Regions from separate parts of the Ruegeria sp. HKCCD9138 genome, predicted to be linked through region 1. Evidence: riboswitches for the same ligand, from Rfam matches in the RefSeq annotation. Region 1 holds a riboswitch; the other holds the start of a gene.
What was found. Region 1 has a riboswitch for cobalamin ahead of AC2TEL_RS17535 (DUF1636 family protein). Riboswitches for the same ligand answer to the same signal wherever they lie in the genome.
Positions count from the first base shown of each region.

Region 2: another riboswitch for cobalamin. It lies ahead of AC2TEL_RS00275 (CbtB domain-containing protein); the one in region 1 lies ahead of AC2TEL_RS17535 (DUF1636 family protein).

Region 1 covers NZ_JBWVAZ010000011.1:92,890-97,705, reverse strand. Annotated here, with positions in the region: gene AC2TEL_RS17550 (SDR family NAD(P)-dependent oxidoreductase) at 1-223, shown strand, start outside; gene AC2TEL_RS17545 ((2Fe-2S)-binding protein) at 201-665, shown strand; gene AC2TEL_RS17540 (xanthine dehydrogenase family protein molybdopterin-binding subunit) at 668-2,845, shown strand; cobalamin riboswitch at 3,008-3,215, shown strand; gene AC2TEL_RS17535 (DUF1636 family protein) at 3,318-3,674, shown strand; gene AC2TEL_RS17530 (ABC transporter ATP-binding protein) at 3,671-4,456, shown strand; gene AC2TEL_RS17525 (TroA family protein) at 4,475-4,816, shown strand, end outside.
Region 2 covers NZ_JBWVAZ010000001.1:53,526-58,341, reverse strand. Annotated here, with positions in the region: gene AC2TEL_RS00290 (cobyrinic acid a,c-diamide synthase CobB) at 1-686, shown strand, start outside; gene cobA (uroporphyrinogen-III C-methyltransferase) at 683-1,411, shown strand; gene cobF (precorrin-6A synthase (deacetylating)) at 1,404-2,147, shown strand; cobalamin riboswitch at 2,191-2,397, shown strand; gene AC2TEL_RS00275 (CbtB domain-containing protein) at 2,433-2,603, shown strand; gene AC2TEL_RS00270 (CbtA family protein) at 2,608-3,306, shown strand; gene AC2TEL_RS00265 (hypothetical protein) at 3,369-3,863, shown strand; gene AC2TEL_RS00260 (DUF1636 family protein) at 3,860-4,204, opposite strand; gene AC2TEL_RS00255 (DUF302 domain-containing protein) at 4,354-4,812, shown strand.

The sequences.
Region 1 (4,816 bases):
GACAGCGGGCGACTTTTATATCCTGTGTCCCGACAACGACGTACCGCCGGCACGCGACCAGCGCCGGGTGGCCTGGGCTGTCGGCGATATTCTGGAAAACCGCCCCGCACTGTCACGATGGCATCCGGACTTTTCCGACGCCTTCGCCGAATTCGAAAAACCTGACTCCGACGACTCAGCCAAGGGGAGGCCCCTAAGCCATGGCAATATCACTGAAACTTAATGGCCAGACGCATCAAGTCGACGCCGAACCCGGAACCCCTTTGTTGTGGGTGATCCGGGATGAATTGAAGCTGACCGGCACCAAGTTCGGCTGCGGTGTCGCGGCTTGCGGCGCCTGCACCGTGCACCTGAATGGCGAACCGGTCCGATCCTGCCAGACCTATGTCGAAGACGTCGAGGACGCTGAGATAACGACCATCGAGAAGATTGCCGATGACAAGGTCGGCCAGGCAGTCCAGACGGCCTGGGTTGAATTGGACGTGGTGCAATGCGGCTACTGCCAGTCCGGGCAAATCATGTCCGCCGTCGGGCTTCTTCGCGAGAATCCCAAGCCGACGGTGGCAGAGATTGACGACTACATGAACGGCAATGCCTGTCGCTGCGCCACATACCAACGCATCCGAGCGGCGATTCAACGTGCATCTGAAATGATGGAGGCCTGATCATGACCCTTAAAACCTCACGCCGTGGCTTCCTGAAATCCGCTGCCGCCGCTGCCGCCGTTCTCTATGTTGGCGCTCGCCCGGATGGTACGCTGGCCGCCGGTTCCGCGCCCGCGCAGTTAAACCCGTTTGTGAAGATTGACGCCGACGGCACCGTCACTGCCATCGTAAAGCACTTCGAAAAAGGTCAGGGACCGGCGACCGGCCTCACCACCCTGATCGCCGAAGAGCTGGGTGTGTCGATCGAGGACATCCAGTACGAATTCGCGCCGTCGGACCCTTCGCGCTATGCCAATCTGGCGTTTGGACAGTTTCAGGGCACCGGCGGGTCCACCGCAATGGCCAATTCATTCATGCAGTACCGCCAAGCCGGCGCTGCGGCGCGCGACATGCTGCTCCGGGCCGCTGCTGAAGCCTGGGGCGCTGACTCCAATTCGTTGACGATCGAAAACGGCATCATCTTAGGTGTGGGGCGGCAGGCACCCATTGCGGAATTTGTAGCCGCTGCGGCGAAAATCGACCCCCCGGCCGAGCCGCGCCTGAAAGACCCCAGCGAGTTTCGTCTGATCGGCAATGCTGCGGTCAGACGCAAGGATTCTCCTCCCAAGATCAATGGCACTGCGATTTACGCGATGGATCTGCACCTGCCGGATCAGATGGTTGTCGTCATCGCCCGTAGTCCGTGCATGGGCGGCCTCGCTTCCGGGTTTGACGAGGGGGCGGCCAGAGAAATCAAAGGTTACATCCGTTCCGCAGTCCTGCCCAACAAGGCAGGCGTTGCCGTTTACGCCGAAACCACCTGGGCCGCTTTTCAGGCACGCGAGGCAATAACCGTTGATTGGGATTTCTCCAATGCCGAGAACCGCGACTCGGGCGAAATCCGCGAACAGCTATTGGCCGCGGTTAACAGTGATCCCGAGTACAACGTTACAGGTGCGGACCAAACAACCACAGCAGCGTTGATTGACGGTGCAGACAATGTCGTCGAGCAGACCTTCTATTTCCCCCTGCTGGCACACGCTCCGATGGAACCGTTGACCTGTACCATCGAAGCCAACGAAGACGGCGGCATCACCCTGCATGACGGGGCCCAGATGCCGACCGGACCGCATTTCGCACTTGCCGAGATCTTTCAGTTGCCAATGGAAATGATCCGTATCAACACGGTGTTCGCAGGCGGCTCATTTGGGCGGCGCGCAACACCAACAGCGGACTATCAGGTCGAAGCCGCGCTTGCCTTTGCGATTACCGACCGCTCGCGACCCGTAAAACTGGTCTGGTCGCGTGAGGATGACATCACCGGTGGGTACTACCGCCCCGCCGTGGCGCATAAAGTGCGTGTGGGTCTGGACGCAAATGGAAACATCGCCGGCTGGGATCACCGCATCGCCGCCCAGTCGATCATGAAAGGCACCGCGTTCGAAAGCCTGATCGTGCACAACGGCGTGGACCACAGCTCGGTCGAAGGCGTGACCGAGAACCCCTATCAAATCCCGGGGCAGTTCATCGGTCTAAGCGATGTGGCAAAGGCCACATCTGTTCTCTGGTGGCGCTCGGTCGGACATACCCACACGGCCTACGTCATGGAGACCATGATGGACGAAGCCGCCCGTGCCGCAGGTCGCGATCCGGTTGAGTTCCGCCTGGCCCTGCTGGAAGGCAGCGGCAATGATCAGAAGCGATTGGCCGGTGTGCTAAAATTGGCGGCGGAAAAGGGCAACTGGGGCAACGCGCCCGAGGGACGCAACCAGGGCATTGCCGTTCACAAAAGCTTTGGCAGCTACGCGGCCGAAGTCGTGGAAATATCCGGCAACGCCGATGACGGGGTGAAGATCGAGAAGGTAACCTGCGCCATCGACTGCGGACTTGCAGTCAACCCGGACGTGATCAAGGCACAGATGGAAGGTGGCATCGGGTATGGTATCGGTCATGTGATGCGGGACGAAATAACCCTGACGGATGGTGTCGTAGACCAGTCCAACTTTCCCGATTTCGAGCCGTTGAGAATCGGCGATATCGGCGCAATCGAAGTTCATATCGTACCTTCCGCCGAAATGCCCACCGGAGTTGGTGAACCCGGCACCCCGCCGTCCGCTCCGGCACTGGCCAACGCCATCGCCGCGACCGGTCCGCGGGTGACGGAATTGCCAATGATCAGCAGCGGCGTCAGCTTCGTATGACAACTAACCCTGCGCCGGTCGGTTCTTAGATCGGCGCAGGGGTCCAATCGCCTATTTCCAATGTTGCACCAGTACGATTAGCTGCCTGGCGGTTCACAGATTACTTCCCACCCAGCAAATCGTGTTTTCAAAAGTTCCATATTGACGCAACCTGCGTTCTCGGGCACTCAAACGCGTGATGGTTCCCGATGGTCCACCCAAGGGATGAAAAGGGAATACGGTGAGGTCTGCCATTTGGCGCCAATTCCGTGACTGCCCCCGCAACTGTAAGCGGCGAGCGACGCCAAACAGCCACTGGTCCTTGAGACCGGGAAGGATGGCCAAGCATCGACCCGCAAGTCAGGAGACCTGCCATCAGATGTTCAACCAACCCGGGGCGGGGCGTCCTGGAAGGAGGCTTTGATGGCACGTTCGATACGTGTTTACCTGAACGGCACCTTCTGTCCACGCTTGGCAACAAGCGGAGCGGGCAATGCCAGAGACACCTGATCATTTCCTTCTGATATGCTCGACTTGTGGCGGGGAATTGCCAGTTGACGCTATTCGAAACGCGCTGACTGGCAGGCTTCCTGAGGGATTTGCTGTTCGCACCGTTGCTTGCATGGCGGGCTGCGCACAGCCAACGACCGTCGGGTTTCAGGCTGTCGACAAAGCGCAATACCTCTTCGGCAGCATTCAAACGCCGCAAGAGGTGGAAGCGCTGGCCGAGTTTGCACACCAATATCGCGACAGCGTGGATGGGTGGACCAACGCCACGGACCGACCGCGCCCGTTATTTTCAAAAACTCTTTCTCGCTTGCCCCGGATCCGATTGGAGGAGCCCTCATGACGACCTCGACCTTTCTGGCTGCGCGTGATCTCGAATACTATGCGCTCAACGGTGACGTGCTGCTGCAAGGCGCCTCGTTCGAGCTGGACGAGGGTGCGATTCTGGCAATCGCCGGCCCAAATGGGGCAGGAAAGACAACTCTTCTGAACCTGTTGTGCGGAACCGTTGAGATTGGTTTGGGCGATGTTCAGGTCAATGGGCGTAGTCTCAAACATATGCCCGCCAAAGAGCGGGCCCGCATGATCGCCGTTGTCAGCCAGCAGGAGCTTCCGGATGGCAGGTTGTTTTTGCGAGATTACGTCGCCTTGGGCCAGATTCCGATCTGGCCAGATCGTTCAGCAGAGGAGCATGCAGCAGAGCTGTCCAGAATTCTGGACCTGACGGGCCTCGGCGCATTGGCAGACAAACGCATGGCAGTGTTGTCGGGAGGCGAACGTCAAAGAGCTCATATCGCCCGCGCGCTGGCTCAGAATCCGTCCTTGCTGTTTCTGGACGAACCCACCAACCACCTCGATCCCGACGCCAAGGGGCGCATGCTGTCTCTGGTTGCCGAACTGGGCATAACGGTGGTCATGATCGTCCACGATCTGGTGATGATCCCGGAATTTGCCACGCATGTGGCGTTGATGAAATCCGCACGGCTGACCGGTTTTGGATCGGTCGCCGAAGTGCTGACCCCTGAACGGGTTCGCGACACATTCGGCGTCGATTACCTGTGCTTTCACCATGAAGGGCGCGTGATCCCGGCATTGGATATCCGAAAAACCACTGTTTCTACTTAAGAAAAGGAAAACTCTGAAATGAAGAACATCTGGTCTGTGGCGCTGATGACAGCCATGGCTGGCGGCGCTGCCGCGCATGAGGTCACCGTCGACAATTGCGGCGAGCCGCTTGTGTTTGAGTCGCAACCCGAACGCCTGGTCGTGCACGACATGAACATGACCGACATGGCCTTTGCACTGGGTCTGCAGGACAAGATCGTCGGCCTTACCGGCATCACCGGATGGTACAAGACCAGCCCGGAATTCGACACGCTGCGCGGTGACATCCCCGAGCTTGCGCCGAAATACCCAACTGTTGAAAACCTCGTGGCGGTCGAACCCGACCTGTTCTTTGCAGGCTGGTATTACGGCATGAAGCCC
Region 2 (4,816 bases), on a different contig from region 1:
ACGCTGCATTCCTGCGCGAACATGTGGACCTTGAGGCGATCAAGGAGGCGGCCTCCTCAGGCCCGGTTGGGCCATCGTCAGCCGCGCTGCCGCGCCCTCCGGCGCAACGGATCGCACTGGCTCGGGACGAAGCGTTTTCATTTACCTACCCACATCTTCTGGAAGGGTGGAGCAGTGCAGGGGCGGAGATTCTGCCGTTTTCTCCTTTGGCAGACGAAGCGCCTGCACCGGACGCGGATCTGGTCTGGTTGCCCGGAGGCTACCCCGAATTGCACGCAGGTACTCTGGCCGCTGCCGACACGTTCCTGAGCGGATTGCGCAAGCACGCCGGAACCAAGCCCGTGCACGGCGAATGCGGCGGATATATGGCTCTGGGAGAGGTTCTGGTGGACAAGGAAGGAACCTCGCACCGGATGGCGGGACTGCTGGGTCTGGTGACTTCCTATGAAAAGCGCAAGTTCAACCTCGGCTATCGCCGGGCCGAATTGCTGGCGCCGATGCCTGGCTTTGCAGCCGGAACAGCGCTGCGCGGGCATGAGTTCCACTATTCGTCGATTGTTGAACAGCCGGACGCGCCGCTGGCGCGTGTCTTTGATGCCGAAGGCGCGGAGGGGCCGCAAACGGGCTCACAGCGTGGCAATGTCACCGGCACCTTTTTCCACCTGATTGCAGAGGCGTCGGCATGAGCGGATTCGTCAGCTTCATAGGTTCGGGTCCGGGTGATCCGGAATTGTTGACGCTCAAGGCCGTTGATCGAATGCAAAAGGCGGACGCGGTGTTGTTCGACGACCTCAGCAGCGGACCCATTCTGAGCCATGCACGCTCGGATGCCGATTTGGTCGGTGTAGGCAAACGTGCTGGCCGCCCCTCGCCCAAGCAGGATCATGTCAGCCGCTTGTTGGTGGAATATGCGCAGACCGGGCAGCATGTGGTGCGCCTGAAATCAGGCGATGGCGGGATGTTCGGGCGCCTGGAGGAAGAGCTAGTCGCGCTGCGCGAAGCCGGGATCAAATATGAGATCATTCCAGGCATTCCATCAGCGGTAGCAGCGGCCGCTGCGGCGGGAATTCCGCTGACCCGGCGACTGACAGCGCGGCGCGTGCAGTTTGTCACCGGCCACGATGTCAGCGGCAAATTGCCGGAGGACCTGAACTTGCCTGCGCTGGCCGATCCCGGTGCGACTTCGGTTGTTTTCATGGGAAAACGCACCTTTCCGCTGCTGGTCGAAACACTGCATGCGCACGGTCTGCCTCTGGATACCCCGGCACTTATGGCGGAGTCGGTCTCGACACCGGATCAGGTTCTGCATCGCTCTACCATCGGCGCATTGTCCGAAAAACTGAAAACCGAGATCGGTACGGCCCCGGCCCTGATCCTGTACGGCCCGTTGGCAGAGTTTGACGATGATTGAACTGAACCTCATTGGCATTGGCACCGGCAATCCCGATCATGTCACGTTTCAGGGCGCGCAGGCGATCCGAGAGGCCGATCTGATCCTGATTCCCCGCAAAGGTGAAAACAAGGCGGATCTGGCTGGTATTCGGGAGCAGATCATCGCACAGGTCGCGGACAAGCCACCAAGGACCGCCTATTTCGACATCCCAAAACGACGGGCCGAAGATGGTTACCTGCGCGGTGTGGATGAATGGCACGACGCGATAGCCGAACGCTGGCGTGAGGCGATTGACGCTCACCCAGAAGCTCGCACCGTCGCCTTGCTGATCTGGGGTGATCCTTCGCTCTACGACAGTTCGCTTCGGATCGCCTCGCGCCTCGACCCACAGCCGAAAACGCGCGTGGTTCCCGGCATAACAGCACTGCAGGCGCTGACGGCCGCGCATGCCGTTCCGATCAACGACATTGGCGCGCCCTATGTGGTGACAACAGGGCGGCGTTTGCGAGACGGAGGGTGGCCGGACGCTGCTTCGAAAGTGGCTGTCATGCTGGATGGAGAATGCTCTTTCCAATGCCTCGATATGGCCCAATTCGACATCTGGTGGGGCGCTTACGTGGGCATGGCGGAGGAGATTCTGATCAAGGGCCCGTTGGCCGACGTGGCGCACGAGATTCTTGAAACCCGCGCGCGGGCTCGGGCGGAACATGGCTGGATCATGGATGTCTATCTGCTGAAAAAGCGCGGGATCTGACCGAAAACGTCGCATTTGGTCATTGCGTGCACGAGCCCTTCACGGCTAAATGAAACCGTCTGGTCCTGCCGGAGACATCCGGATGCTAAGAGGGAATTTGGTGCGGCCTGCACGCAGGTCAAATCCAAAGCCGCCCCCGCGACTGTAAGCGGTGAGCCCCTGTTCAACCAGCCACTCCCGGTTCCGGGGGGAAGGCGAACAGAGGCACCGACCCGCGAGCCAGGAGACCTGCCAGGCGAAAATTGAAACACCGGCCGTCGGGTGCGGCGGCACAGGAGGATAAATATGACGACACAAACTCAAACGGCATCGGTCGCTCGCACAGGTGTACTTTCGGCTCTGTTCGCTGTTGCACTGGGTCTGGGCATCATCACCCTGACCGGCCATGTTCAGGCGGCTGCGCTGCATGACGCAGCGCATGACGTGCGCCACGCAACCGGCTTCCCCTGCCACTGAGACAATGTTCAGTCGCATTCTGACCAGCGCGTTGTTCGCTGGTGCTGCAGCGGGGCTGATTGCCGCTCTGCTGCAGCTTGCGTTTGTGCAACCGGTTCTGTTGCACGCCGAACTGTATGAATCCGGTGAGCTGGTTCATTTCGGAGCCGAAGCCGTCTCTGCCCACCCCGAGTTGCCGGGCATGTTCTCGGACCTGACCCGCGACGCGCTGAGCGTGATTTTCACGATGCTGACCTATACCGGCTATGCGCTGGTGCTGGTTGCGCTGATGTCGGTGACCGAAGGTCTTGGGCATAAGGTCGATGGCCGCACCGGCGTTCTGTGGGGGCTTGCGGGCTTTGTCGCCTTTCACCTGGCGCCAGGCTTTACGCTGGCACCGGAAGTTCCCGGCGTTGCCGCGGCTGATGTCTATGCCCGGCAGGTCTGGTGGTTCGCAACGGTGGCCGCAGCGGGTGTTGCCATGTGGCTGATCGCCTTTGGCGGTAATCTCATCAGCTATGTTGTTGCTGCCGCGCTGCTGCTGGCCCCGCATGTGATCGGCGCACCGGAACCGGATGTCTTCACCGGGCCTGTTCCAACCGAAATCGGCGCGCTGTTCGCAGCACGCGCCTTTGGCATCGGTTTGGTGGCCTGGGTACTGGTTGGGTCTTTTGCCGGGTATTTCTGGCAGAGAGAAGCCAAGCACGCCGAAGCAAGCGCCTGATCGACTGCATGACGCGCCCGCCGGGCAAACCCCGGCGGGCTATTGTTTTTCAAGGATAAGAAATGTCCCGCTCACTTGCTCTGTTTGCAATTGGTCTGGTCTTTGGCGGAGGCGCTGGATTTGTGCTGGCCGCAGCCAATGGCGTCACTTTCGACGGTCATGACCATTCCGATCCTTCCCATCACGGCAGCGCCCATGCCGAGGCGATGGCGCACGACCATTCCACCGCCGTAAACCTGCCATCCGGTCCGAATGCACCCGGTTTGGAAATCGCGCTGACACAGGACCCGATGGCCGGCTGGAACCTGCACGTCATGCCTCAGAACTTCCGGTTCTCGCCGGAAAACGCATCGAAGGCTGACAATGACGGCGAGGGTCACGCCCATGTCTATGTGAATGGCGAGAAGCTGGCGCGCCTTTATGGCAACTGGATGCATATTCCCGACCTGCCGAAGGGTGAAGTCGAGGTTTCGGTTTCGCTGAACGCAAACAGCCACAGCCCGCTGACGGTCGACAACGTACCGGTCAGCACTGCCGTCACGGTTCAGGTCAACTAAAGCGCCGGAACACGCGCACGCAGACACATCCGAAGACGCCCGCATGGCCGGGCGTCTTCAATCCAACCCGAGGGGCTGTCCAAAAACGCCCGACATGTTGCAGCGATGTCTTCTGCGTCAGCGACAGCATCAATCCCCGTGAAGACGTATGAAGCCATCCCCTGCCCCTGCAAAGCCAGCGTGGTAGGGCTGTCGCAACCGCTGAAGCAGGCATGAGCTCCGACCTCGACCCTGTCGTCCAGCCCGACAATGGTCAACGCAGCTTGCACTGCCCGACGTTCAGCATCGCGATCGCGCGTGCCCGCACAGCTTTCACAGATCAGCAAACGAATCTTGTCCAATTTGGCCTCGTTCGGAAACGTTCACGCGTTTCTGCGGGTTTCGCGACTACAGAGCAAGCCTCTGTCGCGTTTTGATACACAGGAATGTGAGTGCACCACCTCGCAATTTCGGGCAACAATCACGCTACCGATCCAAGGGAGGCGCGGTCATGAAGGCATTGTTACCCGTTTTGTGTATGCTGGCCGTTCCCACGCTGGCCCAAGAACCCTTGGCCGGATGGGCTGTCTACCCTACCGACAAGAGCTATGAGCAACTGGTGGACGCCACTAAGACTGCAGTGAAAGAAAATGGTCTGATCGTTGTCACACAAGCCGGACCCACCAAGGCAGCGGCGGCCAGAGGGATCGCCATTCCCGGAAATCTGGTGATTGGGGCGTTCAACAATGACTACGCAGTGCGGGTACTTGGGACTTCGACCGCAGCCATGATCGAAGCACCAATACGGTTTTATGTGACCGAAAATGACGACCGCACGGCCACGCTGTCCTACAAAACGCCCAGCTTTGTCTTTGCGCCCTATGCGGCCGAGGGCGGTCAGGAATTGGCCGATATTGCCGAGGAATTGGACATCAAGTTTCAGGCCGTGGCCGAAAGCGCAGTCAAATAGTCAC